DNA from 2 places in the Pseudoduganella sp. R-31 genome. Region 1 is predicted to be linked to the other one. Evidence: predicted binding sites of a transcription regulator. Region 1 holds the regulator's gene; the other holds the start of a gene.
The links. The regulator LexA, encoded in region 1, represses DNA repair genes until DNA is damaged. The targets are predictions, from matches to a motif close to ACTGTATNNNNATACAGT.

Region 1 (15,796 bases):
TTCGGCGATGGCGAAAATCTTTGCTTCCGCCTCGTCCAGGATCTGCTTCACGTCCTTGCCCTGCGGGCTGAAGGCGTTGCCCGACACTTCGTCGGCCACGGTAATCAGCTTGCGCAGCACGCCGCGGTCACGCACGATTTCCGCATAGCGGCGGATATTGGCGGCCGAAGGGGTGTTCTGCGCCATGGCGTTCAGGTAGGCCATGCCGCCCACCTCTTCCGCCTTGCCCAGCATGCTGAGGGCCTCGAACACGGTCACCACGTCGGCCGGCTTGCCCGAGTTAATCAGGCGAATCATCTGCTCGAAGATGATGCGGTGGTCGTAGCGGTAGAAGTCTTCCGCATTCATGAAGTCCGCAATACGGTCCCACGCCGCGTTGTCACGCAACAAACCACCGATGACAGATTGCTCTGCCTCGATCGAGTGCGGCGGGATGCGGAGGGAATCGACTTGTGGGTCGGACTGGGGTGCGGCGTTCATGGCGCGCATTATACCTGCTTCGGCAACGCCGTAATAATCCCTGAAAATAAAAAAAGCCGGGCGAACCCGGCTTTCTTGCTGTATTTACGACGCTGATTAAGCAGCTTCGCCAACAACAGCCACGGTCACTTCTGCGACCACGTCGGTGTGCAGGGCAACAGCCACTGGGAACTCGCCGGTGGTTTTCAGAGGACCGGTTGGCAGGCGCACAGCGGACTTTTCCACTGCGAAGCCAGCTTTGGTCAGGGCTTCAGCGATGTCGAAGTTGGTCACGGAACCGAACAGGCGGCCGTCAACGCCGGCTTTCTGCGACACGGTCACGGTCATGCCGTTCAGCTTCTCGCCTTGGGCTTGGGCAGCAGCCAGCTTGGCGGCAGCAGCTTTTTCCAGTTCGGCGCGCTTGGCTTCGAATTCAGCAACAGCAGCAGCGGTAGCGCGGCGTGCCAGTTTCTGAGGGATCAGGAAGTTACGGGCGTAGCCGTCTTTCACTTTCACCACGTCGCCCAGGTTGCCGACGTTAACAACTTTTTCCAGCAGGATGATTTGCATATTAATTCTCCAGGATCTCTGATCTGATCGCTAATTAAGCGTGGTGCAGATCGGTGTATGGCAGCAGGGCCAGGTAGCGGGCGCGCTTGATCGCGGTGTCAACTTGGCGCTGGTAGTGCGCCTTGGTGCCGGTCAGGCGTGCTGGCATGATCTTGCCGTTTTCCTGGATGAAATCTTTCAGGGTGTCTACGTCTTTGTAGTCCACTTGCTCAACGCCAGCGGCGGTGAAGCGGCAGAACTTCTTGCGCTTGAACAGTGGGTTTTGTTGCTTGCGCTTTTCTTTCAGCTTGAGCTTGTTTTTGTCGAACTTTTTACCGAATGCCATTTTAGGCTCCTGTATTTAAAAATTGCGCTGTTTAGACAGCACGAAAATCAATGATGTGAAACACCAGGGTTCTGCTATTGCGGTTCTTCTTGGCCAGGAAACCGGTGAACTCGTACAAGCCTCCAAGGGGCGCCTGACTGAATCGTTTTGACAACTCACCTGCCGCAACGGCAGGGACTTCAAACTCGGTCAGTCGGGCAATGCCTGCCTCTGTCTGCTGCGAACTGTGCTGCAAGCTTGCATTCACAATCGGCAGGCCGGCCGGGGTGTATCGAATCTCATCCCGTTCGGCGATCAGGGCGGTAACCCGGAGCTGGTTGTACAGACCGTCTCCTGTCAGGAATTAGGCCGCTGCAGGAGCTGCTGGGGCTTCGGCGCGATGGCTCTTGGCCGCGTCTTCACGCTGGACCGACTTCATCATCGGGGAAGGAGCGGTTTCCGCTTTCTTCATCTTGACGGTCAGGTGACGCAGCACGGCATCATTGAATTTGAATGCGGTTTCCAGCTCAACCAGGGTCTCGTTGTCGCATTCGATGTTCAGGCAGATGTAGTGTGCCTTGGCCAGTTTCTGGATCGAGTACGCCATTTGACGGCGGCCCCAATCTTCAACACGGTGCACGTTACCGCCGCGCGAGGTCACGCTGGTCTTGTAACGTTCGATCATCGCGGGCACTTGCTCGCTTTGGTCCGGGTGGACGATAAATACGATTTCGTAGTGACGCATTAATAACTCCCTTAAGGACTGTGAATATAGCCCACCCCGGCGTCAAGACGGGTGTGGGAAGAGGTAAGCCCGCAAGCATAGCAGACTTTGCCGGCCGGCTCAAGGTTTACTGATGGCGCGCAAAGCCCCCTGCCCGCTGGGCTGGCATGCCGGGGCATGGACCAGTCGACGCCGCCTGGAAGCTGCGCCCTTGCATTGCTCCAGGTAAGAACCCTGGATGACGCGCTGCTTGCCTGCGGCTTAATCGCCTGAGGCTTCGCCCCTCGCCGCCATGGCAGGCTGCGTCGCCTCAGACGATTGCAAGATCCCGGCGAGGAACCCGAGCCCGGCCGCCAGCCAGACCAGGGAGGCGACCACATCAAACGTCCACACACGATCGGGGAATTTGTACAAGTAAGGCACCACCAGCAGCCCGCGCAGCAGGCAAATCGCAGCAATCGTGCCCTGCGCCATTTGCGCAAATGGCAACCAGCGCAAGCGCCCTGCGCCAGCCAGCGCATACAAGGAGCAGATCAACATCAAGGCCCCTATGACTACCGCGCCAGCCGGCGCGAACCACGTCCCGGCGCGGGCTGATGCAACGACCTTGGGCGGCGCCTGCAGGAAGGCATACCACTCCGGCCCCAGCCAAGGCGCCGCGAAATGAATCACGGCACCGAACAAGGAAATCCCCGCCGCCAGCAAGAAAGCAAACCGTCCCATCCTGCCCTCCAATGGTTGTCGAAACATTATTAAGCCGAATATTTTCTGTCATTGCAACAAATTTGCTTGCAATTCCTTTCATACTGTACAAAAATACAGACTGTCTATATCCACAGTTCACCATAGCGCCATGATCAAGCTCACAGCACGACAAGAACAGATCCTCAACCTGATCAAGGATGCGATCGACAGCACCGGCTTCCCGCCTACCCGCGCCGAAATCGCGGCGGAGCTTGGCTTCAAGTCCGCCAATGCTGCAGAAGAACACTTGAAAGCCCTGCAACGCAAGGGCGCCATCGAAATTACCGCCGGCACCTCGCGCGGCATTCGCCTGACCGGCAACTTCGGCGGCCCGGCGACCGGTGCAGCAGCGCCGCGCCCGGCCGCTCGTGCCAATGTCGAATTCGACGACATGCCAGCCGTCCCGGCCGGCATGCTGGTTTCCCTGCCGCTGATCGGCCGCGTCGCCGCCGGCTCGCCCATCCTGGCCCAGGAAAACCTGGAGACCACCTACAGCGTCGACCCCAAGCTGTTCTCGGCCAAGCCGGACTTCCTGCTGAAGGTGCGCGGTGAATCGATGCGCGACATCGGCATCATGGACGGCGACCTGCTGGCCGTGAAAAAGACCGACAGCGCCCGCAATGGCCAGGTCGTGGTGGCCCGCATCGGCAACGATGTCACCGTCAAGACCTACCGCAAAACCGGCAGCAAGATCGAACTGCTGCCGGAAAATCCGGACTTCAAGGTGATCACAGTGACCGAAGAAGACGACTTCGCCCTGGAAGGCCTGGCCGTTGGCCTGATGCGAACCTGGCACTAAGACCGTCCTGCGCTCGGGGTGCGACGTGCGCCCTGGGCCTTTCTCCCGCGCTGGCCCGGCTGGCGCAATCCCTGCCCCTCCGCTGGCCAGCATGCCGTTTTAAGCCAGCCTGCGCCCCCATTTCTGCATTCTGTCGCACTCGGGTTCCATGACAAGGGCCGCTCGAGTTATCCTTCTTGCATCGAAAAAAGGAGAGGAGATCACATGCACGTCCGCCGTATCAGCTCGATCCTGTGCGCCTTGGCGCTGTCCATTTCCACCGCATACGCCGCCGCCCCGCAACAGCAGTTCGCCAACATGGGCGACCTGCAGCTTGAAAACAAAGCCACCATCAACGATTGCTCGATCGGCTACCGTACTTTCGGCACCCTCAACGCTGACAAATCAAACGTCATCCTGTTCACGACCTGGCACACCGGCACCAGCCGCGATGCGGCAGGGATGCTGCAAAGCGGCGCCCTGTTCGATCCGGCGCCATGGTACGTGATCGTGGTCGATGCACTGGGCAATGGCGTATCCTGCTCCCCTTCAAACAGCAAGACCCAACCAGGCCCCTCCTTTCCGCAGTTCTCGGTACGCGACATGGTCGCCAGCCAGCACAAGCTCCTGACCGAAAAACTGGGCATCAAGCACCTTCACGCCGTCATGGGCTACTCGATGGGCGGCATGCAGGCCTTCCAATGGGCCGCCAGCTACCCGGGCTTCATGGACGTAGCCATTCCCATCGCCGGCACACCGCGACTGACATCGTCCGACATGCTGTTCCTGCGCATCGTTGAAAAGTCGGTACTTGACGAGCCAGCCTACGCAGGCGGCCGCTATGCCCAGAACCCGCCGCTGCCGATGTATAACCTGCTGTTCGCAATGAACTTCGACAGCCCGGCGCATCGCAGCGCACGCACCGCGCCGAAGGACTTTGAAAAATTCTTCCGCGAGAGCCAGGCCTCCGATCCTGACGGCACTGACGCCAACAATTCCCTCTGGCAGATCCGCGCTGTACTGGGCCACGATATCGCCCAGGGCGGCAAGCTGGAAGACGCGGCGCCGCGCATCAAGGCGCGACTGGTCCCGATCAATGCAGCCCAAGACCATTTGGTCAACCCTGGGCCGGCAATCGCCTTCTCCAAGCTGCGCAAGGAAGAAGCCACCGTGCTTGACACCGACTGTGGCCACGCAGCGCTGCGCTGCGCCATGCCTGCCATGAAGGCCATTGTGGAAAAAGCGCTACGCTAAACCTGCAGCCTGTCTAGCCAATCCTGCATTTCGTCGCAGCCACGCTCCCCGGGTGGCTGCGCTCACTTACAGTCACAAAAAGCACACCACAACCGGGGAGATTTGATGTTCAAGCCTTTCTGCATCGCAGCTGCGATGCTGGCGGCGCAATCCGCGTTCGCCTTCGACAACCAGGCCAACCACTACCGCCTCAGCATCGACAAGGATGCCAAACGCGCCCACGTCGAAGCCGACGTCTGGGTCGAGGGCCGCGACCTCGCGCTGTTCAACTGCATGCCGATACCGCAGCTCAAAAACGGCCAAGCCGACCTGATCGAAAAACTGCAAGTGCACGACATGGCCGGCAATGCCGTCGTCCTGAAAGACAAGGGCGAAGGCGAATACGACGTGGACGGCGACCGCCGCCTGCGCCTGTCTTACGACATCCGGCTGGAGCACGACAAATACCAATGGCCGGGCGGGAACGAAGAAGTGTCCTATCACACCGACGAAGGCTTGATGTCGGTCGGCTATCCATTGTTCATCGTCCCCGGCGAGAAAATGCTCGGGCAAACCGAAGTCACATTCGACCTGCCGATAGGATGGAAAGCCAATACGCCTTGGCGCAGCACCGGCAAGCCGGGCACCTTTTTGGTCGAGTCGCGGCGTGAACTGGTGAACAACGCCTTCTTCTTCGGCACGGCTCACGCGGAAACCTTCAAGGCGGGCGGTGTTGAAATGACGCTGGTGATGGGCAAGCAGTACTGGAAGCGTCGCGACGCCTTCATCTCCATGATCGACAAGCAGATGAACAGCTACCAGAAGCTGTATGGCCGCGGACCGGTCGCCGACCGCTTCCTGATCGTGATCAACCAGGGCGATAGCGGCGACGGCGGTGCGTTTGCCGGCTCCTTCAGCCAATACCTGAAAGACGACGGCAGCGAAGTCGCCCGTCCGATCTGGGGCAAGGTAATGGCGCACGAACTGGCCCATTTCTGGGATGGCCACTCGCTGGTGCCGAAGAACGAAAGCGAGGAATGGTTCAAGGAAGGGGTGAACGACTACGTCACCGTGATCACCATGGCGCGCAACAAGCTGATGGACCGCAGCATGCTGATCCAGCAGCTGGAAAATCTCGCACGCGGCCAGAACGTCGCGCGCAACGTGCAAGGCTTGACCGTCACCGTACGCGAAGCGGTGAAGGACAAGCACCGCAACTGGCTGCTGGTCTACGGCGGCGGCACGATCGCCGGCCTGGCGATGGACGTCGAACTGCGCAAGGCCAGCAAGGGCAAGGTCAGCCTCGACACGCTGCTGAACGAGATGTACAAGGAGTTCGGGCACAAGGGCAAGCAATACGACCAGGCCGATATTGTCCGCATCGGCAAGGCGATCAGCGGCGTCGACCTCGACCCGCTGCTGAACAACATCGTCGCCACCAGCAAGGCGCCGGATCTGAGCCCGCTATTCAAGGAGATCGGCCTGCGCCTTGAGCAATTCGGCATGCTGGAAACCTACCTGCTGCGCGACCCGGCCGCGACAGTGGAGCAGAAAGCCCGCTTCAGCGCCATCTTCGGCGTCCCGTACTAAATAAAAGTCGGGGTCAGGTCTGGCAATCCGCCACGTTTTTCGCATGGCGAAAAACGTGGCGGATTGCCAGACCTGACCCCGACTTTCGTCTCTTAATCCAATGCGTTCTTGAAGTCGGCGATCAGGTCGGCGGTATCTTCGATGCCGACGGAGACGCGAATCAGGCTCTCGGCGATACCCATCGAAGCGCGGCGTTCGGGGCCCATCTCGTAGAAGATGGTGTGCGAGACCGGGATCACCAGCGTACGCGTGTCGCCGAGGTTGGAAGTCGGGATCGCGAGCTTCAGCTTGTTGAGGTAGTCGAAGCAGTCGATGCCCTCCTTCAGCTCGAAGCTCAGCAACGAGCCGAAGTCCTTGAACAGCTCCGCTGCGATGCCATGCTGCGGGTGCGATTTGAGCCCCGGGTAGTACACGGCTGCCACGCGCTCGTCGGTTTCCAGCATTTCGGCCAGGGCGCGCGCGTTGGCCGATGTGCGGTCCATGCGCAGTGCCAGCGTTTCGGCGCCGACGGCGATATGGTGTGCAGCTTCCGGCGCCAGCGAGGCGCCGAAATCGCGCAGCGCCTTGGCGCGGATTTGCACCAGGCCCCACTGCACCGCTGGATTTTTCTTGTAGTTCTCGAAGATATTCGGGAACCTGGTCCAGTCGTAAGCGCCGGTGTCGGTCAGCGCGCCGCCCAGCGCGTTGCCATGGCCGCCGATGGATTTGGTCAGCGCATTCACCACCAGGCCCGCGCCCACGTCCTTCGGCCGGAACAGGTAGGGCGACGTCATCGTGTTGTCGACGATGTACAGGATACCGCGCGCGGCACACAGTTCACCGATGCGTTTGAGGTCGGCGATCTGGGTGCGCGGGTTGGCGATGGTCTCCACGAACACCATGCGGGTTTCTGGCTTCAGCGCCGCGGCTACGTTTGCCACGTCGGTGGCGTCGACAAAGTCCACGCCCACGCCCTGCCCCGCCACGGTCTGCCACAGCGAGTTGGTATTCCCGAACAGGAACGACGACGACACGACATGGTCGCCGGCACGCAGCAGCGCCTGGAACACGGCGCCGATGGCGCCCATGCCCGTGGCAAAGCAGATCGTGCCCACGCCCTGCTCCATCTTGCTGACCTTGTCCTCCAGCGCGGCAACCGTCGGGTTGCCCTGGCGGCCGTAGCGGAAGCCCGGCTCCTTGCCCTGGAACACCGACGCCAGCTGGCGCGCGTCGGCGTAGCCGAACGTCACCGAGGTATGGATCGGCTTATGCAGGGAGCCGTGTTCGATGCCTTTCTGGCGGTCGTTGTGCAGGATGGTCGTCGTGAAGCCGTAGTTCTTCATCAGGATTCCGTCGTAGCAGTGTTCAGGTTCAGTTGCGTGCGTGCCGCGTCTTCGGCAACCTTGGCCTTGGTCGGGTTGTGGCGCGCCTGTTCGATGCGGTCCAGGTACTCGGCCGACACGTCGCCGGTGATGTACTTGCCGTCGAAGCAGGAGGCCTCGAACTCGGTCAACGCCGGGTTCACGTCGGCGATCGATTTCTTCAGGTCTTCCAGGTCCTGATAGACCAGCGCGTCGGCGGTGATTTCCTTGCAGATTTCGTCCAGCGTGCGGCCGTGGGCGATCAGTTCGTCGCGGGTCGGCATGTCGATGCCGTACACGTTCGGGTACAGCACTGGCGGTGCGGCGGAGGCGAAGATCACTTTCTTGGCGCCGGCTTCGCGCGCCATTTGCACGATCTCGCGCGAGGTGGTGCCACGCACGATCGAATCGTCCACCAGCAGCACGACCTTGTCCTTGAATTCGTCGCCGATGGCGTTCAGCTTCTGGCGCACGGATTTCTTGCGCATTGCCTGGCCCGGCATGATGAAGGTGCGGCCGATGTAGCGGTTCTTGATGAAGCCTTCGCGGTAATCCACACCCAGGCGCATCGCCAGCTGGATCGCGGCAGGACGCGAAGAGTCAGGGATAGGCATCACGACGTCCACGCCTTCGGCCAGGCCTTCGCGCTTGATCTTGTCGGCCAGGTATTCGCCCATCTTCAGGCGGGTGTTGTAGACCGAGGCGCCGTCAATCACCGAGTCGGGACGCGCCAGGTAGACATATTCGAACACGCATGGATTCAGTTTTGGCGCAGCGGCGCAGATCTGCGCATGCAGCTGGTTGTCGTTGTCGATGAAGATCGCTTCACCCGGCAACACGTCGCGCACGAAGCGGAAGCCCATGCCTTCCAGCGCGACGGATTCGGATGCGATCATGTATTCGGTGCCGTCGGCGGTTTCGTTCGCCCCCAGGCACAGCGGGCGGATGCCGTTCGGGTCGCGGAAGGCCAGCATGCCGCTGCCTGCGATCTGCGCCACCGCGGCATAGCCGCCGCGCACGCGCTTGATCAGCACCGTCACCGCCTGGAAGATGTTGGCCGGGGTCAGGGTGACGTCCGTGGAGGCTTTCTGGATCTCGTGCGCCAGCACGTTCAACAGCACTTCCGAATCGGAATCGGTGTTGATGTGGCGGCGGTCGTTCTTGAACATCTCGTCCTTGAGCTGTTCCCAGTTGGTCAGGTTGCCGTTGTGCGCCAGCGTGATGCCGAACGGCGCGTTGACGTAGAACGGCTGCGCTTCTTCTTCGCTGGAGGAACCGGCGGTCGGGTAGCGGCAGTGGCCGATACCGGAATTGCCGTTCAGCGAACGCATATTACGGGTACGGAACACGTCGCGCACCAGGCCATTGGCCTTGTGCATCGAGAACGTGTTGCTTTGGTTGGTTGCGATGCCTGCCGCATCCTGGCCGCGGTGCTGCAACAGCAGCAGCGCGTCATACAGCATCTGGTTGACTGGTTGGTGGGATACGACGCCGACGATGCCACACATGGTGTGCTCCTAAACTTGGTGCTGCGGATTTAAAGAATTCTAAAAATGGACATGCTCCGCCATCGCGGCGGGCAGGAATGGTTTCACGGTACGCACGCCGGATTCCGCCACGGGACTCAACAGCGCGCCTTTCCAGAATTCCTGCTTGGGCATGGAGGTCATCCCACACAATATGACGCCGGCCAGCACAATCACAATGCCCCGGCCGAGCCCGAACAGGGCTCCCAGGCCGCGGTCGGCGAACGACAGGCCGCCGGCTTCGATCAGCGCATTGATTGCCATGGTCAACAAGGCCATGAGGATGAGCACTCCGATAAACAGCGCAATGAAGGCAACGATCAGGCGCACCACCTCGCCCGGCAGGGCTTCCGGCAGCATGGGCGCGAGCCATGGACCGTAAGCGTTGGCGATGACGAAGGCAACGATCCAGCCAGCCAGCGACAATACTTCCTTGACCAGGCCGCGCATGGTACTGATGACGATGGATGCGATCAGCACGAAAATAACCAGGTAATCGAAAATCGTCACGTCAGCGCAGCCTCAAATCATCAGTCAGGCCGGGGTCACGTTGCCGCTAAGGCCCAGTTTGCCCAGCTTGGCTTTGACCTTTTCGGCCTCTTCCTTGTTCGGGAATGGACCGACTCGCACGCTGGTCAATTCGCCGTTGGCGGTGTTGACTTTCTGCGCATAGGACTTGATGCCGGCTTCGCCAAGCTTGCGCTGCAGCTCGTCCACTTTGTCTTTGGTCGCGAAGGCGGCGACCTTGACCACGTATTTGGTCGAAGGCGCTGCTTCGGCTGGCTTGCCTTCCAGGATAGCCATGGCGCGCGCATCGTCAGTGTGGGCAGGCTTGGCTTCCTGTTTAGGTTCCGGTTTCTTTGGTTCAGGCTTCGGTTCGGGATGCTTCACCTCGGCCTTGGCGACTTTCTGCTCGGTCGCTTTCGGTTCGGCCGCTTTTGGCGGCTTCGGAGTTTCGGTCACGGCCGGCTTGGTCGGCACGTGGACAATCTCTTCGCCTTTATCCAGCGACGCGCCCGCTGCGGCAACAGGAGCCACGGTACGCGTCGATGGCGACGCGGAGACTGGCTTGTTGGCCGCCGGAGCTGGCGCCTGGGCAGGCTGCTCGAGCGCAGGCGCCACGGCAGGGCCGCCATTCAGCGGTTCGCCCGGCTTGTCCTTCGACGGCATGCTGATGGCGATATCGGACACCGATGATTTCGGCTCCGAGTCGAGCAGCATCGGCAGGCCGATGGCAACGGCCAGCGCCAGCGCGATCGCGCCTACCAGGCGACGGCGGGCGCGTTTCTTCTCCGGCAGGACCGGATCGGGGGAATTTTTGCTGGAATTGCGGCGCGGCGCCGCGTCGGCGCCAGCGCTGGATGCGCGCTTGGAACGGGCCTTTTCGTCCAGGGCCCTGTCGTCCTGCGCGCGGTAGTAGCCGCTGTCTTCACCAGCAGCATCTTGCTTGTTTTTGCCAAATTTCGATAACAAGCCCATGCGGAATGTTCTCAGTGGAGTGAGGATTTTTTCGCCGCCATGACGCCGGCGACAGTCAGGAATGATCCAAAGACCACAATTCTATCATTCTCGCCTGCCCTGCTCATCGCATTTGCGAATGCCTGGCCTGGATCATCGAAAATATTGACGGTTTTTTCGTCCATTTTCGGCTCAATTAGCTGCACCTTGGCAGCCAGCTCGGAAGCGGTGGCTGCGCGCGGCGATGGCAAATTGGTAAGGCACCAATGGTCCACGCATGGCGCCATGGCCTTGATGACGCCATCGATATCCTTGTCGTGCATGGAACCGAACACCGCGAAGGTAAATGGGCTGAAGCCCATATTGCCTACGTTCTGCGCCAGCGCCGCCGCCGCGTGCGGGTTGTGCGCCACGTCGTAGATCACCGTCGGACGGCCTGGCAGCACCTGGAAGCGGCCCGGCAGCTCTACCATCACCAGCCCGGTACGCACCTCCTGCGCGCCAACCGGCAGTTCCATCTTCAGCGCCTCCAGGGCCGCCAGCGCCGCGCAGGCGTTCAGCAACTGGTTGGCGCCGCGCAGGCCGGGATAGGCCAGCGAATTGCGGCGCTGCGACCGGCCGCCGTAGTTCCACTGCTGCTTGTCGCCCGCATAATTGAAATCGCGGCCCATCAGCCAGAGGTCAGCGCCGATTTCCATGGCGTGGTCGATCAGGGACTGCGGCGGCACCGGGTCGCTGCAGATCGCTGCCTTGCCGGTGCGGAAGATGCCGGCCTTTTCAAAGCCGATCTGTTCGCGCGTACCGCCCAGGTAATCGACGTGGTCGATATCGACGCTGGTCACGATCGACACGTCGGCATCGATCACATTGACCGCATCCAGGCGGCCGCCCAGGCCAACTTCCAGGATGACCACGTCCAGCGTCGCCTGCGACATCAGGTGCATGATGGCCAGTGTGGTGAACTCGAAATAGGTCAGCGAAATATCGCCGCGCGCCCGTTCCACGAAATTGAAGCTCTCCACCAGTTGCTCATCGCTGGCCATGTCGCCGTTCAGGCGCGCACGCTCATTGAAGTGCAGGAAGTGCGGCTTGATGTACAGGCCGACACGGTAGCCGCCTTGCAGCAGGATCGATTCCAGCATGGCGCAGGTCGAGCCCTTGCCGTTGGTGCCGGCCACCATGATGACCGGGCACTTGAAGGCAAGCGCCATGCGTTCCTTGACGGCGCGCACGCGGTCCAGGCCCATGTTGATGACGGTTTCGGCATGGCGCGACTCGATCAGCGCAAGCCATTCAGGGAGGGTATTCGGGAGATTGGACATTATCGCCAGGGAGGGATTTTTGGGCGCGCAGCGCAGGAGGCTGCGCGCGCCGGTGATACTTAAAACTCGACGTAAAGCTTAGGCCAGCACTTCCGCGGCCTGGTTCTGCATCAGCGCCAGCAGGCGTGCGATTTCTTCGCGCATCTGGCGGCGGTCCACGATCATGTCGATCGCGCCCTTGGTCAGCAGGAACTCGGAACGCTGGAAGCCTTCCGGCAGCTTTTCACGCACGGTATTCTCGATCACGCGCGGGCCGGCAAAGCCGATCAGCGCCTTCGGCTCGGCCATCACCACGTCGCCCATGAAGGCGAACGATGCCGACACGCCGCCCATGGTCGGGTCGGTCAGCACGGAGATGAACGGCAGCTTCTTCTCGGCCAGCTTGGTCAGCATGGCAGTGGTTTTTGCCATCTGCATCAGCGACAGCAGGCCTTCCTGCATACGTGCGCCGCCGGTGGCGGTCACGCAGATGAACGGCACCTTCTGCTCCAGCGCCACCTGGGCCGCGCGGGCAAAGCGTTCGCCCACCACGGAACCCATGGAGCCGCCCATGAATTCGAATTCGAAGCAAGCCACCACAACCGGCAGGCTCATGATCGAGCCGCCCATCGCGATCAGGGCGTCGGTTTCACCGGTGGCTTCCATCGCCTGCTTCAGGCGATCAGGGTATTTCTTGCTGTCCTTGAACTTCAGCGTATCGACCGGCAGGGTCTCCTGGCCGATTTCATAACGGCCGCCGGCGTCCAGCAGTGCATCCAGGCGCTCGCGGGCGCGGATACGCATGTGGTGGTCGCACTTGGGGCAGACGTGCAGGTTCGACTCGAGGTCGGTACGGTACAGCACTGCCTCGCAGGATGGGCATTTCACCCACAGGCCTTCAGGCATTGTCTTGCGAGCGGCAGCTTCCGAGCGCTGGATGCGCGGTGGCAGCAATTTTTCCAACCAGCTCATAAATTTCTCCTCTTGCACTAACTTAGGCCGGAAGTGTAGCCGGTTCTGCCTGTCCTGTCGAACAAAACAGGCAGAACATTGCTCTCAAATCAACGGTTTTCGTCGAGTGCCTGGCGAATGCCGGAAACGAACGATCGTACTGATTTTGCAGCATTTTCCGGGCCGGCCGCTTCGATTTCCTGGATGATGCGGCTGCCGATCACCACCGCATCGGCCACCGAAGCCACAGCCTTGGCCGTGGCGCCGTCGCGGATGCCGAAACCGACGCCCAACGGCAGCTGGACGTGCTTGCGGATCATGTCCAGCCGGCGCGCCACGTCTTCGGTATCGATATGGCCGGCGCCGGTGACGCCCTTCAGCGACACATAGTACGTGAAACCGCTGCCGACGCGCGCCACTTGCTGCACGCGCTGCTCGGTCGACGTCGGGGCCAGCAGGAAGATCAGGTCCTGCCCGGCCGCGCGCATCTTGGCGGCGAATTCCTCGCACTCTTCCGGGGGGTAGTCGACCACGATCGCGCCATCGGCACCGGCGGCGCGGCTGGCGTCGATGCAGGCGTCGGCGCCGAGGCGCTCGATCGGGTTGGCGTAGCCCATCAGGACGACTGGGGTGGTCGTGTTGGTTTTGCGGAATTCGCGCACGAAGTCGAAGCAGTCGCGGATGCCGACGCCGTTGGCCAGCGCACGCTCGCAGGCGCGCTGGATCACGGGACCTTCGGCCATCGGGTCGGAGAATGGGATGCCGAGTTCGAGAATGTCGGCGCCGCCCTCGACCAGGGCGTGCATCAGTTCCACGGTTTTGCCGGGCTGCGGGTCGCCTGCGGTGATGAAGGTGACCAGGGCTTTCTTGTTTTGCGCTTTCAGGGCGGCGAAGGTTTGTGCGATACGAGTCATGTTTTTTCCTTTCAAACCGGTAAGGCAGTGTCTGACCCACGGGGTCAGACACTGGTACGCGGCGGTCGCTGGCCAGGTGCCTGACCCTGCGGGTCAGGCACCGGTTTACCGGTTTTAGAACTGCAGGCCGGCGCGCTGGGCGACGGTGTGCATATCCTTGTCCCCCCGGCCCGACAGGTTGGCCAGGATGATCTTGTCCTTCGTCAGTGTCGCCGCCAGCTTGGCCGCATAGGCCAGCGCATGCGAAGACTCCAGCGCAGGAATGATCCCCTCGATATGGCAGCAATCATGGAAAGCCTGCAGCGCCTCATCATCGGTGATCGACACATACTGCGCACGTCCCGAATCCTTCAGGTAGGAGTGCTCAGGGCCCACGCCCGGATAATCCAGGCCCGCCGACACCGAGTGCGTCTCGATAATCTGCCCGCCCTCGTCCTGCAGCAGGTAAGTGCGGTTGCCGTGCAAAACGCCCGGATAGCCGGCCGTCAGCGAAGCAGCGTGCTTGCCGGTGTCCAGCCCCTCGCCTGCCGCCTCCACGCCCACCAGCGCCGTCGCAGCCTGGTCGATATAAGGATAGAAAATACCCATCGCATTCGAACCGCCGCCGATGCAGGCCACCACATAGTCCGGCTGGCGCCCGGTCATCTCGGGCATCTGCTGCAGGCATTCCTCGCCGATCACGGACTGGAAATCGCGCACCATCATCGGATACGGATGCGGACCCGCCACCGTGCCGATGATGTAGAAAGTGTTTTCAATATTGGTGACCCAGTCGCGCATCGCCTCGTTTAGCGCATCTTTCAGGGTCTTGGAGCCGGATTCCACCGGCACCACGGTCGCGCCCAGGAGCTTCATGCGATACACGTTCTGCGCCTGGCGTTTCACGTCCTCGCTGCCCATGTACACCACGCATTCCAGGCCGAAGCGCGCGCAGATGGTGGCAGTGGCAACGCCGTGCTGGCCGGCGCCGGTTTCGGCGATGATGCGCGGCTTGCCCATGCGCTTGGCCAACAAGGCCTGGCCGATCACGTTGTTGATCTTGTGCGCGCCGGTGTGGTTCAGGTCTTCGCGCTTGAAGAAGATTTGCGCGCCGCCCAGTTGCTCGGACCAGCGCTTGGCGTGATACACAGGCGATGGACGGCCGACGAAGTGCTTCAGCTCATAGCGGAACTCTTCAAGGAACAGTTCGTCCTTGCTGTAGCGGTCATAGGCTTCGCGCAGCTCGGCCAGCGCGTAGCTCAGGGTTTCGGCAACGAAGGAGCCGCCGTAAGGGCCGAAATGGCCGGTGGCATCAGGCAGGTGGTAAGACGAGGCGTGGAACAGGTGCGCAGGAGGCGCATCAACCGGGGTTTTCATGGTGCGGATCTTTCTCAATAGTGGCATCTGCTGCCCGCACGCCGCGGATGAAGTCCGCGATCAGGCGAGCATCTTTGATACCCTTGGCGCGCTCGACGCCACTTGAGACGTCAACCGCGTAAGGGCGAACGCTGGCCACTGCGCCAGTCACATTTTGCACGCTCAAGCCACCACTCAAAACGGCCCGATGCGCGAGATCTTTTGGGATTAGGGACCAATCGAAAACCTTTCCTGCGCCGCCATATGCATCCACGAAGGTGTCGAGCAGGAGGCCCGAGAACAAGCCACTGGATGCGCGGCAAAGTCGCTCATATTCTAGCAGCTCAGCGCCGCTTGTGTCGGGTTTGACGCGGAAGACACGCACAAATGCCCTGCCCGCCGCACGCGCCGCTTGCGCGCATTGCTCCGCGGTTTCGTCGCCATGGAATTGCAAAAGTGACACTGGCGCGACTGCCACCGTGTCGGCCACCTGCTGCGCCGTGTGATTGACGAACAGGCCGACCGGCGTCACGAAGGGCGGCAGCAGCGTAATCAACTCGGCCGCGCGG
Region 2 (15,796 bases), 240 kb from region 1:
CTGGACGCCACCTGGCGCAAGAGCCGCAAGATGCTGTACCTGAACCCGGCGCTGCAAGCCCTGCCGCGCCTTCCGCTGCGCGACACGCCGCCATCGCATTACCTGATCCGCAAGGCGCACGCGCCGGACCAGCTCTCGACGCTGGAAGCAAGCTGCTACGCGCTGGCGCAGCTGGAGGGCACGGAGCAAGGCTACCAGTGCGTCATCGCGGCCTTCGACGGCTTCGTCGCGCAGCAGCAAGCGCAGGCTGCGCGCGGCAGCGCGGCTAGCTGAGAAGCTTCAGGCCCGGCGGCAGCGCCTCGCCCAGCATGCGCTGCTCGCTGGCCTGGTCGAGCTGGACAACCTCGCGCACCATGGCCGGCCAGCCTGGCGGCGCTCCCGCAGCCTGCAGCCGGCGCACGACTTCGAGGCGCAGGGCATCGCTGATATCGCGTGAACGGTCGCCGGTCATGCGCGCCAGGTGGGCTGCTGCGAAGCCCGCCGGCTCCACCTTGCGCCAGTCCAGCAGCATGACCGCCTGCAGCCACTGCTCCACCGTTTCGACCGGCGCCACGTCATGTGCGCTGCCGTGGAATGGCCGGCGTGCGCCGACACGGCCCAGCGCCCAGAGATAACGGGTTTGCACGGCGAGACTCCTGGCTTTCCCCAGCTCCCCCACCATCCAGTTGCCGATTTCCGCCTTGTAGGCCGATGGAATGCGCTCCAGCGAAGCGCCCAGGCGCAGCATGTCTTCTTCGCTGCCGTTGACCAGGGTGACGGGACGGCGGCCGCGTTCACTGGCGTCGGCCTGCAGGTTGAAGGCGAAATCGTCCAGCAGGCGCAGTTGGGCCGCTGGCGGCAGACCGCCCGATGCGCGGCGCCACAGTGTCCACCACTCGGCGCAGACCTGGTTGTCCTTGTGGTTTTGCACACCGGTGTCGAACATCGCCCAGAGCTGTTCGATGCGCCATTCGTCCAGCGGATGGCCGAAGCCCGGCCGCAGGCTGTAGCCGGCAAGGTTCATCCACGTGCGTTCATGCTCCGCCGACCGGCGGCGACCCTTGGCGCGTTCCAGCAGGGCATCGAACAGGCGGCGCAGCACGGGCGTTGCCCAGCGTTCGCGGCTGCCGAGAAGGTGTTCGAGCTGGCCGCGCAGCTGGCGCACTTCCCTGGCGTCGACCTGTTGCGCGCGGCTGCCGAAGATGCGGTCGATCTTCTCCAGCGCTTCGGGCAGGCGAACCGGCAGGGGAGCTGCCGCGGCGTCATCGTCATCGGCATCGTTGGCGTCGGCTGCCGCCGTGGCGTCCGCGCCGTGTTCGCGCAGCTGGAATTCGAGCTGCCAGCGCTGGCCGTTGCCTTCGCAATGCACTTCCAGCGTGCCCACTTCAGTCAGCGAGGCCGCCAGCTGCACGGTGATTTCCTTGCGCGCGTTGGCGTCCTTGCTGTCGCGTAGCACGGTGGCAATGGCCGGCAGCGCGGTCAGCTCGCCAGGCGCCAGGTCGGCGACCTCGCCCGCTTGCGGTGGCACGGCATCGGCCAGCGTTGTGGCGATGTGGAAGCGCACCGGGCGTCCGAGCCGCAGCGCGAAGCTGCGATCGGCGAGGCGCACTTCATGGCCGCTGGCGGAGCCGCGCGGCAGCAGGCAGACGGCGCGGCGCGTTACGCCCGGAGCGCGGGCATTATCGAGCAGCAGCCAATAGCTGCGCGGAGAACCGCCGGCGATGGCGGGCGCCATGCCTTGCCGGCCCAGCGCATAGGCGACGCCGCCGCGCGCGACCGCGACATCGGGATCGTCATTGTGCAGCACGCGCACAGGCTGGCCGCGCCACGCCGACAGCGTGTCGGCCAGGCGCGCGGCCAGCCTGGCGGCGCGGAATACGCCCCCGTTCAGCAGCAGCGTGTCGGGGACGGCAAGCTTGCCGTCGTCCGGCACTCTCAATGCTTCGCGCGCGGCGCCAGCGTGCTGGCGCAGGAAGCTGGCGAGGTGGCGCGTTATGGCCGGGTCGCTGGCGTAAGGCAGGCCGAATTCGACGATGCCGCCGCGCTTGGACTGCGCGAGCTGCTGGGTTTCGTTGAGGGGGAAGAAGCCGTCCAGCACAATGCGCTCGACGTCTGCGCGCAGCAGCGCGACGGAGCGGCTGCCGCCGATCAGTTTTGAGCCGGAGCCGAGCAAAGTGACCGCGACTTGCTCCGGTGCGTCGGCCGCGAGCAGGATTTCTTTCGCCGCGCGGCAGCGTTCCGTGAGCTGCGCCAGGCGCGCTGCGGACAGGCGCTGCGGGGGCGCCGCGCCGCTGCCGTCGCCACCCAGGCGTTGTTCGGCCAGGTGGGCCAGCGCCAGGTCCATATTGTCGCCGCCGAGGATCAGGTGGTTGCCGACGCCGATGCGGGTCAATTGCGGTTCGCCGCCGGCCATCTCGACCTTGACCAGGGTGAAGTCGGTAGTGCCGCCGCCGACGTCGGCGACCAGGACCAGGCGCGCCTGGGCCAGGTCCTGCGCCAGCGTTGCACGGTGGCGATACAGCCAGTCATACAGGGCCGCCTGCGGTTCTTCCAGCAGGCGCAGGGCCGGCAAGCCCGCCATGCGCGCCGCTTCCAGCGTGAGCGCGCGCGCGCCCTCGTCGAACGATGCGGGAATGGTCAGCACCAGCTGCTGATGCTCCAGCGGCGCGTGGGGAAAGCGCGCATTCCAGGCCGCCCGCAGGTGCGCGAGATAGCTCGCACTGGCCGCCACCGGCGAAACGCGCTCGACGTCGGCGGCGGCGCCCCAGGGCAGGATCGGCGCCATGCGATCGACGCCGGTGTGGGACAGCCAGCTCTTGGCGCTGGCGACCAGCCGGCCCGGCACCTGTCCGCCCAGCTTGCGTGCCAGGCGGCCAATGACCGCTGCGGGCGGCGCGTCCGCCACGGCCGGCTCCGGCCACGGCAACTGCAACTCGCCCGCGGCAAATTCGCCGCTGGCAGGGTGATAACGGGAGGAGGGCAGCAGCACGGCGCTGCCAACCTCGCCGGGCGCAGTGAGTTGCTCGACTTCGAGCAACTGCACGTCGCCGCCCGGCGCGGCATAGGCAAGCACCGAATTGGTGGTGCCCAGGTCGATGCTGACCAGGTACTGCGTCATTGGCCTTCGCCGGCGCCGCGCACGTCGAATTCCACCTTCCAGCGCTGCCCATCCTGCGCCACCGCCAGCAGTTCCAGGGTACCGGACTCGCTGGCGCAGGCATGCAGGCGCACTTGCACCACCTCGCCAACGGAACGGCCTTCCGGCGACAGCGTGGCCTGGATTTCGTTCAGCTCGATCAGTTCTTCCGGTCCCCAGAAATCGAGCACGGCGCCGATCTGGTCCTGGCGGCGCACGGAAGAACCGAAGAAGCGGAAGTGCACCGGCTCGCCGACCACCAGGCCAAATTCCTGGCCCGGCAGTTCCAGCTCGCTGCCTTCTTCCATGCCGAACGGTGCAACGCACAGCGCCTGGATCGGCGGCTCCATGCCCGGAATGGCCGGCATCGACGATTCCACCGCAACGTAATAGGAACGCGCCGTGCCGCCGCGAATGCGTACCCCGGCGCCGCGTCGCACGTAGCTGTAATAGGCCGCGCCGCGCGCGACGGCCAGGTCCAGGTCTGCGCCGTCCAGCATGCGCGCCGGTTCCGCGCCTTCCATGGACAGCCATTCGTTGATGGTTTCCATCACACGATTGGCCAGCAGTTCGGACTTGAACACGCCGCCGTTGAACAGCACCGCGCTTGGATGCAGGAAGGTATGGGCCGGATTGGCGGCAAAGCCTTCAAGTTCCGCCGTAGCACCTGCCTGGCGCGCCAGGAAAGCTGCCAGGTGCCTGGTGATCGCAGCGTCCTGCGCGTAAGGCAGGCCAAGCTGGGTCAGGCCGGCGCGGGAACGCACGGCCGGGCGTGCGGAAGCTTCCACTTTCGGGAAGAAGCCGTCCGTGATGAAGGCCGTGACTTCGGCGCGCGTCAGTTCGGTGCGGATCGAGCCGCCGATCAGCTTCGAGCCGCGGCTTGGCACCACGATCGGCCAGGTTTCGGCCTGCGCGTTGGCCAGCAGGTTTTCCTTGGCCGCGCGGCAGCCGTAGGTCAGCGCGCGCATCTGCCAGGCGTCGAGCTGGGTGCCGTTGGCAGCCAGCTTGCGCGCCACCAGGTGAGCCAGCGCCAAGTCCATATTGTCGCCGCCCAGCAGGATGTGGTCGCCCACAGCCACCCGGTGCGGCTCCAGCTTGCCGTCGCGCTCGAGGATGGCGATCAGCGAGAAGTCGCTGGTACCGCCGCCCACGTCCACCACCAGGATGATGTCGCCCGGCTTGACTTCCTTGCGCCAGCGGCCGTCGCTGCTCTGGATCCAGCTGTACAGCGCCGACTGCGGCTCTTCCAGCAGGGTGACGTTCTCGTAGCCGGCGGCGCGAGCCGCTTCGGCGGTAAGTTCGCGCGCGGCCGGGTCGAACGATGCAGGGATGGTGACCGTGACTGCCTGCTGCGTGAACGGCGCATCCGGATGGGCGTTGTCCCATGCAGCGCGCAGGTGTTTCAGGTAGCGGGTCGAAGCCTCCAGCGGCGACACACGCGACACCTCTTCCGGCGCGTCATGCGGCAGGATGGCTGCGCGGCGATCCACGCCAGGGTGGCACAGCCAGCTCTTGGCGCTCGACACCAAACGGATCGGCGTGGTGGCGCCGCGGCTGCGGGCCATTTCGCCCGTCACTGCGGGCGTCCCGTCGGCAGCAGCCCAGGGCAGGGCCAGTTCGCCGGCCGCCAGCTCGTCCGGATGCGGCAGGTAGAGGAAGCTTGGCAGCAGCGGCAGTTCTTCTACCGTGCCTGGCGCGGTGAGCTGGGGCACGCCCAGCACGCCATGCCTGGTTTTCTCGCCATCGCTGCCCGCCAGTTCAACGTAGGACAGCGCGCTGTGGGTGGTGCCAAGGTCGATGCCGATGGCAAAACGCGGATCGCTCACAGTTCCACCTCAGCCGGGGCCAATACTCTGGCGTTATGCGCTTCCGCCAGTTTCGGCAGCCGCACGCTGGAGGCGCGCCAGCCGCGGTGGCTCAGGGTGCCGGTGAACGGCGCCTTGCCGACCACATTGCCGGTCAGGCGCACGGCGGATGCATCGAAGCCTTCCGGCAGCGTCACGCGGCTGCCTTCCGCTTCGGAGCGGACTGCGTCGATGGTGAAATGCTCGCGCAGCACCTTGGAGCAGCCCTCGTGCACCACGCGGGCGGCGGCGCCAATGTCGGCATCCGAATAGCCGGACAGGTTTTCCTGCGTGAAGTCGATCAGGCGGGCTTCGCGCTGGAACAGGGACAGGAGCTGCAGTGCTGCGTCGGGCGTGGCTTCGCGCAGGGGCGCGGCGGCTGGCACTGGGGCGGCGACTGGTGCAGGTGCTGGCGCGGCAGCCGGAGCCGCTGCGGGGCCCACGCTGTCGTCACGCACGCGGGCGGCGAATTCAGCATCGCCCAGGGTTTTGAAAAAGGCGCCAAAGGCGAGGGAAATCCTGCTCCCAAAGGAGGGCAGATTGGTGGTTTTGCTCATGTTATTGCTCTTTGAATGTCGGGGGATATCCCGGAGAAGTGCGCATGATACCAGCTTGGCTTGCAGCCTTGGCGCAGGCGGATTAGAATACTGTATGTATATACAGTTATACTTCGGGGCGCCGCATGCAGGACCATGAATTCGAAGGGCAGGTGATGCTGCCGCCGCAATCGCTCAAGGCCAAAAAAGGGCGCGGTGCGGTATCAAACATGCAAGGAAGGTACGAGCTGCAGGCGCGCGAAGCGTTCGACGACGGCTGGGCACCCGATCCGGACGATGCCGAGGCTGAACTGCTTCCACCGCGCACCATTGTCACCGCGGAGACGGCCAAGACCATCCTCACGCGCAACCAGTCGCCCGATATTCCGTTCAACGTTTCGCTGAACCCTTATCGCGGCTGCGAGCATGGCTGCATTTATTGTTTTGCGCGGCCATCGCATAGCTACCTGGGCTTGTCGCCCGGCCTGGACTTTGAGACCAAGCTGTTCGCCAAGGTGAATGCGCCGGACCTGCTGCGCGCCGAATTGTCCAAGCCAGGTTATCAGGTGGAGTCGCTCGCACTGGGCGTGAATACCGACGCCTACCAGCCTTGCGAGCGCGAATACCAGCTCACGCGGCGGGTGCTGCAAGTGCTGGCCGAGTGCAACCATCCGGTTGGCCTGATCACCAAATCCTCGCTGATCGAGCGTGACATCGACATCCTCGCGCCGATGGCTGCGCGCAACCTGGCCGCCGCATCGGTCACCATCACCACGCTGGACAGCAAAATCTCGCGCACCCTGGAGCCGCGCGCTGCCGCGCCCGCACGCCGCCTGCGCACAATCGAGACGCTGGCGAAGGCCGGCATTCCGGTTGGCGTCAGCATTGCGCCGATCATTCCTTTTGTCACTGAGCCCGATATCGAAAAGATCATGTCCGCAGCCCGCGATGCCGGCGCGGTGATGGCAACCTATGTCGTACTGCGACTTCCGTGGGAAGTCAGCCCCTTGTTCAAGGAGTGGCTGGAAGCGCATTTCCCCGACCGTGCCGCGCGCGTGATGAACCGCGTGCGTGACATGCGCGGTGGCAAGGATTACGAAGCCGAGTTCGGCGCACGCATGCGTGGCGAAGGCGTGTGGGCGGACCTGATCCTGCAGCGCATCGAGAAAGGCATCACCCGCTTCGGCTTCCACGGCCGCCACAGCAAGTTCCGCTCGCTCGACTGCACCCAGTTCAAGCGACCCGAATACATTCCACCCTCCGGCGCCCGCGCAGTTGCTGCAGCCAAAGCGGGGCAAATGAACCTTTTCTGAAATGGGAGGCGATGATGGGCTGGTTTCTGATCAATGTCATGCTACCGCTTACGGCACCTGGACAGCAATCGCCTTTTCTGCATCAGCGTTATATGAAATCGGCGTTGGAAGAAGCGTTCCGGGAACCACGAGTGTTGGCTACATACAGGGAGTAGCAGTCTTCATCATTGCGGCATCAAGTATCGTAGCTGCTGGTGGCGCAACATTTCCAACCTCGCTGCATAGGCCTGAAGGTGTTGCCCCGCTCCGCCATTACTCAACGTTTGCGTTCTCACTGTTATTGACCGTTTGGGCAGCCTTGGTTCGTCTGGTAGTTCAATTCGGACTATGATGAAGTGCGCCCATTGCAGAAGGAGGCCACCATGATCAACGAATTTCTTCAGTATCACTTCCAGGACACTGAACATACCGGTAAGTTCCTCGTGAATCTCGGCGGATTTGCTGGCCTGATCGGTTTTGTGGTTTTCCTGATCGGCTTGCCTCTCGTCGCCTGATGGGCCTCTTACAGGCGATCGAGATATGCCTCGATGGCATGCACATGCTCGTCGTGATGTCCCATTTCCCGCAAGGCAGCAGCAAGGCGCAGCAAGTATTCGATGTTCGGGCCGCTTGGGCCGGATGCGGAAGCGATATGGTGGGCGATTTCTTCCACGCTCGCCTCGCCCAGCCAGGCCGCGTTGTCGGCGGCGGCAATATAGATCAGGCCTTCTTCCACGCCGCCTGCTTCGAAATGGATGTCGATGGCCACGCGCAGGTAGCCGTTCTTTTCGCGATGGTCGAGGTGGGCGAATTCTTCCGGCGTAACGAGGTAGGCCATGCCGTGGCAGACGTCCCCTTCGGCTGGAATCAGCGTGGCCACGCGGCCGGGCGCGTCAGGCGTGCCGCGATGATCGTGCGAGCCTTGCCAGAAGCGGCGCGACCAGCCGAAGATGTGCGCGGGCCGGCGCTCGATGAAGGGAAAGTCCGCCTTGTAAATCAGCGAGCCATAACCGAACAGCCACACCTGGTGGTGGCCGTCGAACTTGTCCATAGCCTGGTTGGCTTCAATCGTATTGTGCGACATGCGGCAAATTATAGGGAATACTCGCCAAGCACGCTGATGAAGCGTTCCGCAGCCGGGGAGGGGGTGCGCGAGGTCTTGGTGTAGATGAAGAATTTGCGCTTGAGTTCCGGCTCGACCAGCGGACGCATTTCCAGTCCGTACAGCCGCACCATCGGCTCCGCATAGGGCAGGCAGGCGGTGATGCCGAGCCCTTCGGCCACCATGGCCAGGGCCGTCGTCATGAAGGTCACTTCGTTGTAGGGCGCCAGCGTGGTCATGTCGCGCAGCAGCCGTTCGGTGAACTGGCCCTGCAAGGCGATGAAGGGATGCTGGTTGACCTCCGCCCAGGCGACCGTGCGGCGGGCGGCCAGCGGGTGCGCGGACGGGAAGACCACCACGAAAGGCATCTCGAACAGCAGTTGCGCGTCCACTTCGGCCGTCACGTCGCGCTCCGGGCCGATGCCGACATCCACCTCGCCGCTGACCACGCGTGCGGCGACGTTGTCGACCGGGCAATCCACCAGTTGCACCTGCACGTCCGGATAAGAAGCGCGGAAGGCGCCGATCACCTGCGGCAGCAAGGTGCAGGCCATCATCTGTGGCGCGGCCACCCGCACGATACCCTTCTTCAAAGCCTTGCGGCTGGCGATATCGGCCATCGCCCCATCCAGGTCCTGCAGCATCTTGTCGAACAGCGGATAGAGCTCGCGCCCCACTTCGGAAAGTTGGACGCGACGTGTATTGCGTTCGACCACTTTCACGCCCAGCAGCTGCTCCAGCTCCTTGATCTGCCCCGACAGGGCGGACTGGGTGACATGCAGCAGTTCGGCGGCCGCGGTAAAGCTGCCGGTGCGGGCGACGGCGACCAGGGCGCGCATCTGGCGAACGGTTGGACTCATCAGAAAAACTAATAAATTGACGTGAAAATATCGTTTGTATGATAGCTGAAACAAGAGTTTAATGGCGGGATACAAAGGAGCCCGCCATGAAAATCAAGCAAATCCACCACGTTGCCTACCGCTGCAAAGACGCCAAGGAAACCGTCGAGTGGTACGTCAAGCACCTGAACATGAACTTCGTGCTGGCCATCGCGGAGGATGAAGTGCCTTCGACCAAGGCCCCGGACCCCTACATGCACGTCTTCCTGGACGCCGGCCAGGGCAACATCCTGGCCTTCTTCGAGCTGCCGACCCAGAAGGAAATGGGGCGCGACGAAAATACCCCGGCCTGGGTGCAACACCTGGCGCTGGAAGTAGGATCGATGGACGAGCTGCTGGCCGCCAAGGAGCGCCTGGTGGCCGCCGGCATCGAGGTGCTGGGCCCTGTCAACCACACCATCTTCAAGTCGATCTACTTCTTCGATCCGAACGGCCACCGCCTGGAACTGGCCGCCAACACCGGCACTCCGGAAATGATGCGGAAGCTGGATGATGTGAAGTGGGAAATGCTGGAAGAATGGTCTAAAACGAAAAAGGCGCCCAAGCATGCAGCCTGGATGCACGCGCCGCAGAATTAAGATCCGGAACTAAGGAAATACATGAAACTCGCTTCCCTGAAAGACGGCAGCCGCGACGGCCGCCTGGTCGTTGTTAGCCGCGACCTGAAATCCTGCCAGCCGGTACCGAACATCGCCGCCACCATGCAGGATGCGCTGGACAACTGGGACGTCGCCGCGCCGCAGCTCAAACAGATCTACGCCCTGCTGAACCAGGGCAGCGCATCGGGCGCCAAGCCTTTCGACGAAAGCATGTGCCACTCGCCGCTGCCGCGCGCCTACCAGTGGGCCGACGGTTCTGCCTACATCAACCACGTGGAACTGGTGCGCAAGGCCCGCAACGCGGAAGTGCCGGCATCGTTCTACACCGACCCGTTGATGTACCAGGGCGGCTCGGACAGCTTCGTCGGCCCGCGCGACCCGGTGTACGCGCTCGACGAAGCCTGGGGCATCGACTTGGAAGCGGAAGTGGCCGTCATCACCGGCGACGTGAAGATGGGCGCCAGCGATGAAGAAGCGGCCCAGGCCATCCGCCTGGTCATGCTGGTCAACGACGTCTCGCTGCGCAACCTGATCCCGAACGAACTGGCAAAGGGCTTCGGCTTCTTCAACTCCAAGCCAGCCAGTGCGTTCTCGCCGGTGGCCGTCACGCCCGAAGAACTGGGCAAGGCCTGGCAGGACAACAAGCTGCACCTGCCGCTGCTGGTGCAGATCAACCGCCAGCCATTCGGCAAGCCGAATGCCGGTGAAGACATGACCTTCAACTTCGCCCAGCTTGTGGCGCATGCCGCCAAGACGCGCGAGCTGTGCGCCGGCACCATCATCGGCTCCGGCACCGTGTCGAACAAGCAGGGCAGCCTGCATGGCTCCAGCATTGCCAACGGCGGCGTGGGCTACTGCTGCCTGGCCGAAGTGCGCATGTACGAAACCATCGAAGGCGGCAAGCCGGCAACCGGTTTCCTGCAATTCGGCGACACCGTGCGCATCGAGATGCATGATGCGCAAGGCAAGACCATCTTCGGCGCCATCGACCAGACCGTGCGCAATTACGGGGAACGTCAATGAAGCTCTATACTTACTTCCGCAGCTCGGCCGCTTACCGCGTCCGCATTGCGCTGAACCTGAAAGGGCTGGCGTATGAAGCGGTGCCGGTGCACCTGCTGCGCGACGGCGGCGAGCAACTGGCGCCGGCCTATCGCAAGGTCAATCCCGCGGGGCTGGTGCCGGCGCTGGAGGACAACGGCATCGTGCTGACGCAGTCGCTGGCCATCATGGAGTACCTGGAAGAGGTGCATCCGATGGTGCCGCTGCTGCCGCAGGATGCAGTGGGCCGCGCCCGCGTGCGCGCCCTGGCACAGACGGTCGCTTGCGATACGCACCCGCTGATGAACCTGCGCGTGCTCAAGCACATCAAGGGTCCGATGGGCCTGAGCGAAGAGCAGAAGATGGATTGGTACTACCACTGGATGGGCGAGGGCATGCAGGCGCTCGAAGCACACCTGGAGCGCGACGGCGACGCCGGCCGCTTCTGCTATGGCGACACGCCGACCATTGCCGATTGCTGCCTGGTGCCGCAGGTGTACAACGCGCAGCGCTTCAATATCGACCTGACGCCCTATCCGAACGTGGCGCGCATTGCTGCCAATTGTGCCGATTTGCCGGCGTTTAAGGCGGCGCATCCTTCCTCGCAGCCTGACGCAGAGTAATCAGAACTGCACGACGCGGTTGCGTCCTTCCTTCTTTGCCCGGTACAGCGCCTTGTCGGAGCGCACCAGCAGGGAGGAGGGCGTGTCCGGCGTGCCATGCGGGTCGGCTGCCGCCACGCCGATGCTGATCGTCAGCTCGACCTCGACGCCCGGCTCTATCCGCACGCGCAGCTCCGCCGCGCGTTCGCGCAAGCGCTCCGCCGCATGCACGGCCACCGCGATATGGGTTTCGGGCATCAGCAGCACAAACTCCTCTCCGCCGAAGCGCGCCACCATGTCCACCGCGCGCAGGCTCGCCGTCAGCAACGTCGCAGTCTGGATGATCGCCTGGTCACCCACCTCGTGGCCGTAGGTATCGTTGATGCGCTTGAAGTGGTCGATATCGATCATCAGCAGCGACAGCGGGTGGTGGAAGCGCCGCGCGCGTTCCAGCTCCTGCGCAATCTGCTCCGTCATCTTGCGCCGGTTGGCGATGCCGGTCAGCGGGTCGGTGGTGGCCAGCTGTTCCAGCTTGCGGTTGGCCTGCAGCAGTTCCAGCGTGCGCTGCAAAATGCGGTCCTCCAGGCTGCTGCGTTCCGATGCCAGCTCAGACATTGCGCGGCGCCTTGAGCGCAGCGACAACACCAGCGCTGTGATCAGCAGGCCCTCGAACACGATCAGCGCGCCCGCCGTGACGATCTGCCAGCGGTACAGCTCCCACACATTGTGCGGACGATTCAGGATCACCGCATCCTGCGGCAGGTTGCGCAAGCCGGCCTGGCGCGCCGTTGGATAGTCGAAATAATAGCCCTGCACCTGGCTGGTCATGGCCGGCTGGCCCAGCAGCAGGCGCGCCATCATGCGGCCCACTGCCTCGCCGCTGACCACATAGCCGCCCACCACGCCCGGCATCACCAGCGATTCGGAGTGGGTGAACAGCGGCGCCCTGGTGGCTGCTGCAATCTGCAGCGCCAGCTCGCGCGGCTGGAGCCGTGCATTGCCTTCGCCGCGCAGCGATGCCAGCATGAAGATGGCGCTGCTGCGATCGAGCCGCGCGGCGCGCTGCCGCAATTCCTGCACGCTGCCATCGTCCCACACCTCGAAGCGGATGGACGGGAAACGCGGCATCACGCTGCGGATGCGCTCCAGCCACAGCTGGCCGCGCGTAGTCTTGTCGCCGACGATGGCGATATGCTGCACGTTCGGCGCCACCAGCGGAATCACGCCGATCGCGCGCTCGAAATCGGAGCTCACCTCGTAAGCCATGCCATCGCGCGGCTGCCACTGCTCGCGCCCGTGATTGACATAGTGGCGCGGCACGCCGGCAAACAGTTCCGGATGGCTGGACAGGAAGCGCGCCGCGACGAAGTTCTCGGTCACGATGGCATCGAACTTGACGTCGGCGTACTTGGTGGCGAGGTAGGGCGCCATGCCCTCTTGCGACTTGTCCTCGCCGACCCGGTTGGCGTCGAAGCGCTCTTCGAAGATGGCCGGCGTCGCGCCCTGGCTGCTGCGTTCAAGTTCGTCGTACAGGCCCTTGTGCACCAGCCTTTGCCAGCCCGAGGAAGAATCGGCGCCCAGAGAGTACAGCACCAGTACGCGCCGTTCGTCCGCCAGGGCATGGCTGCAGGCGCAGGCCAGCCACAAGGCGGCGGCCAGGCACTGGACAGCACGGCGGGAAAAGTGGGGGCGCATAGGGGAAATGAGTGTAGCACGGTCGCGTGCAACTTAATTTCCCTAAAGGCAACTATCGTGGCAGTTTTGCAACGCTCCCGGCGCATTTAATCGACCAGCAGGGCGTACAGCTGGGCGGGCGTAATCGGCTTGACAAGATGGGCCGCAAAGCCGGCCGCATGGGCGCGTGCCTGGTCGGCCGGCTGGCCGTAGCCGGTCAGGGCCACCAGCCGCGTGTTGCCATAACCGGGACGGCGCCGCAGTTCGGTGGCCAGCTCATAACCATCCATGCCGGGCAGGCCGATGTCGAGGATGGCCAGGTCGGGCACGAAGCTGGCGCTGGCACGTAGTGCGCTGGCAGGATCGGCGACGGCCTGCACCTCGTGACCGCCGACTTCCAGCAGGGCGCGCAAGCCTTGCAGCACGTCCTGGTTGTCGTCCACCAGCAGCACGCGGCGCGGCGCGGCGGAGGCCAGGCCGCCCGGCGCGGCGCTGGCAAGGGGCGCGCTGGCCAGGTCGCCCGCCAGCGGCATGCGGATGGTGAACTCGCTGCCGGCGCCAAGTCCGGCACTGTGCGCCTCGATCTCGCCGCCGTGCAGTTGCACCAGGCTGCGGGCAATCGCCAGGCCCAGTCCCAGGCCGCCGCGCGAACGGTCCAGCGATTGCGGCGCCTGCACGAATTTGTCGAACAGGTGCGGCAGCATTTCCGGGCCGATGCCGATGCCCGTATCGCGCACCTTGATCACGGCGCGCCCCTTGACGGCGCCAGCCTGCAGCCGGATATGGCCGCCCAGGTTGGAATACTTGGCCGCATTGGTGAGCAGGTTGACCAGCACCTGCACAAAGCGCATCGGGTCGGCATCGACCGCCAGGCCGTGCGGCGGCACGTCCAGTTCCAGGGTTTGCTGGCGTTCTTCCAGCAGGCCGCTGACCGTCTCGAGCGCCTGCGCCAGCAGCCTGGATAGTTCGACGCGCTCGGGCCGCAGCGCAATCTTGCCTTGCGCGATGCGCGCCACATCAAGCAGGTCGTCCACCAGCCGCACCAGGTGGTGGGCCTGGCGTTCGATGGCTGCATGCTCGCGCGCCAGGCCGCCCAGGCCCTTGAGGCGCATCAGTTCCAGGGCGATCAGGATCGGCGACAGCGGGTTGCGCAACTCGTGCCCCACCATCGCCAGGAAATCATCCTTGGTCCGGTTGGCCAGTTCGGCATCGCGCCGCGCGCGCACCAGTTCCGTCACTTCGAAAGCGACGATGGCGACGCGGTCCACTTCGCCGCGCGCATTGCGCACCGGCTGGTGCACATAGTCGAAATAGCATTCCTGCAGGCCGCCGTCGCGCTTCAGCATGACGCGGCGCGCCTTGCCGGTCACCGGCCGGCCGCTGGTGAGCGCCAGTTCCATTTCCTCCACCATGCCCTGGCCCTCCAGTTCCGGGAAGGCGCGCCGCATCGGCAAGCCGATCAGCTCGCGCTGCCAGCTCAGTTCCACGAAACGATCGTTGGCCAGTTCAAAGTCCAGGTCGGGGCCGCGCACGATGGCGATGGCGGCCGGCGCCTGCTGGAAGGTGTTGGCCATGCGTACCATATGGGCGCGTTCGGCCTGGCGGATGCGGGCCCGCATCAGCTGCGAGTCGACCCGCGTCAGCAGTTCGCGGGCGGAGAAGGGCTTGACCAGGTAGTCGTCGGCGCCGGCATTGACGCCTTCAATGCGCGCCTCCTCGCCGGCGCGGGCCGAGAGCAGCAGCACCGGCACGTCGTGCAGCGCATGGTCGGCGCGCATGGCCGCGATCAGGCCAAAGCCGTCCAGCTCGGGCATCATCACGTCCGACACCACCAGCTCCGGCATGCCGGCGGCCATGGCGTCGAGCGCTTCGCGCCCGTTGGCGGCTGTGCTGACGTGCCAGCGTTGGCGCAGCAGGCGCGCCAGGTAGGCGCGCATGTCGGCGTTGTCGTCCACCACCAGCACGTGTGCGCCAAGCGTCAGCAGGCTCTCGTCGTCGGCCAGGTCGAGGAATGGTTCCTCGTCGTCTTCTTGCGGCAGCCAGCGCTGCGCTTCCAGCAGGAAGGCTTCACGCACTTCGCTGGTGTCGGCGTCGGCGACATTGGTCAACTGGTCCTCGCGCAAGTGGCTGTGGCCAAGCGGCAGCGTGATGGAGAATGTGCTGCCGACACCCGGCCTGCTTTCCAGGTCGATGCGTCCGTGCAGCAACTCCACCAGGTCGCGCACCAGCGCCAGGCCAATGCCGGAACCTTCGTGCGTGCGCGAGCGCGAGCCTTCCACGCGGCGGAAGCGTTCGAAAATGCGCTGCTGCTGGTCGGGCGAAATGCCGACGCCGGTATCGGTCACCGACAGCACGGCTGACTGGCCCTGTTGCCGCAGCCTGACCGTGATGCCGCCGTCGAAGGTGAACTTGAAGGCGTTGGACAGCAGGTTCAGCACGATTTTCTCGAACAGCGCGACATCAACCCAGGCGCCGGTATCGACTTCCTCGCAGTCGACTGCCAGGTACAGGCCCGCGCTTTCGACCACCGAGCGGAAGCCGCTGGCCAGGTCGCGGGTGAGGCCGGCCAGGTCAACCCTGGCATATGTGGCGTGCATGCGGCCGGCCTGCACGCGCGAGAAGTCAAGCAGGGTATTGACCAGCTTTTGCAGGCGCAGGGCGTTGCGCTGCGCAAGCCGCAGGCGTTCGTGGTGCACAGCCGGCAGGCGGCTGGCGCTGTCGCCCAGCGCTTCTTCGATGGGGCCCAGCATCAGCGTCAGCGGCGTGCGGAATTCGTGGCTCACGTTGCTGAAGAAGGCGGTCTTGGCGCGGTCCAGTTCAGCCAGCGCTTCGGCGCGCTGGCGCTGCTCGGCAGCGGCGCTGGCATTCTGCACGGCAGCCGATAGCTGGCCCGCCACCAGGTCGCAGAAGGTGCGGTATTCCGCATCGAGCTGGCGGGCGGGGCTGATGCCCAGGACGAGCACCCCATCCGTGATGGGCAAGGCCAGCGCCAAGCGCACCGCCTGACCTGCAAGGCTTGAAGGCAGGCCGGACATGCCATCCGTTGCAATTGTTGCCGCTTCGCCGCTGGCCAGGACTTGTTCCACTGGCCA

Region 2: the regulator LexA is predicted to act here: its motif matches at 5,606-5,623, upstream of ACN9MY_RS22840 (PA0069 family radical SAM protein).

Annotation. Positions count from the first base shown of each region.
Region 1 covers NZ_CP183986.1:5,255,186-5,270,981, forward strand. The annotation lists gene ACN9MY_RS23895 (replicative DNA helicase) at 1-480, opposite strand, end outside; gene rplI (50S ribosomal protein L9) at 577-1,029, opposite strand; gene rpsR (30S ribosomal protein S18) at 1,064-1,354, opposite strand; gene priB (primosomal replication protein N) at 1,386-1,679, opposite strand; gene rpsF (30S ribosomal protein S6) at 1,698-2,078, opposite strand; gene ACN9MY_RS23920 (hypothetical protein) at 2,319-2,780, opposite strand; gene lexA (transcriptional repressor LexA) at 2,911-3,600, shown strand; gene ACN9MY_RS23930 (alpha/beta fold hydrolase) at 3,805-4,833, shown strand; gene ACN9MY_RS23935 (hypothetical protein) at 4,939-6,402, shown strand; gene ACN9MY_RS23940 (cystathionine gamma-synthase family protein) at 6,495-7,724, opposite strand; gene purF (amidophosphoribosyltransferase) at 7,724-9,250, opposite strand; gene ACN9MY_RS23950 (CvpA family protein) at 9,290-9,778, opposite strand; gene ACN9MY_RS23955 (SPOR domain-containing protein) at 9,803-10,747, opposite strand; gene folC (bifunctional tetrahydrofolate synthase/dihydrofolate synthase) at 10,759-12,048, opposite strand; gene accD (acetyl-CoA carboxylase, carboxyltransferase subunit beta) at 12,127-12,999, opposite strand; gene trpA (tryptophan synthase subunit alpha) at 13,089-13,892, opposite strand; gene trpB (tryptophan synthase subunit beta) at 14,007-15,248, opposite strand; gene ACN9MY_RS23980 (phosphoribosylanthranilate isomerase) at 15,232-15,796, opposite strand, start outside.
Region 2 covers NZ_CP183986.1:5,017,029-5,032,824, reverse strand. The annotation lists gene ACN9MY_RS22860 (tRNA-uridine aminocarboxypropyltransferase) at 1-273, shown strand, start outside; gene ACN9MY_RS22855 (Hsp70 family protein) at 266-3,097, opposite strand; gene ACN9MY_RS22850 (Hsp70 family protein) at 3,094-4,941, opposite strand; gene ACN9MY_RS22845 (DUF2760 domain-containing protein) at 4,938-5,516, opposite strand; gene ACN9MY_RS22840 (PA0069 family radical SAM protein) at 5,642-6,808, shown strand; gene ACN9MY_RS22835 (hypothetical protein) at 7,171-7,302, shown strand; gene ACN9MY_RS22830 (gamma-glutamylcyclotransferase) at 7,311-7,871, opposite strand; gene ACN9MY_RS22825 (LysR family transcriptional regulator) at 7,880-8,749, opposite strand; gene ACN9MY_RS22820 (VOC family protein) at 8,836-9,366, shown strand; gene ACN9MY_RS22815 (fumarylacetoacetate hydrolase family protein) at 9,388-10,410, shown strand; gene maiA (maleylacetoacetate isomerase) at 10,407-11,051, shown strand; gene ACN9MY_RS22805 (diguanylate cyclase) at 11,052-12,725, opposite strand; gene ACN9MY_RS22800 (ATP-binding protein) at 12,812-15,796, opposite strand, start outside.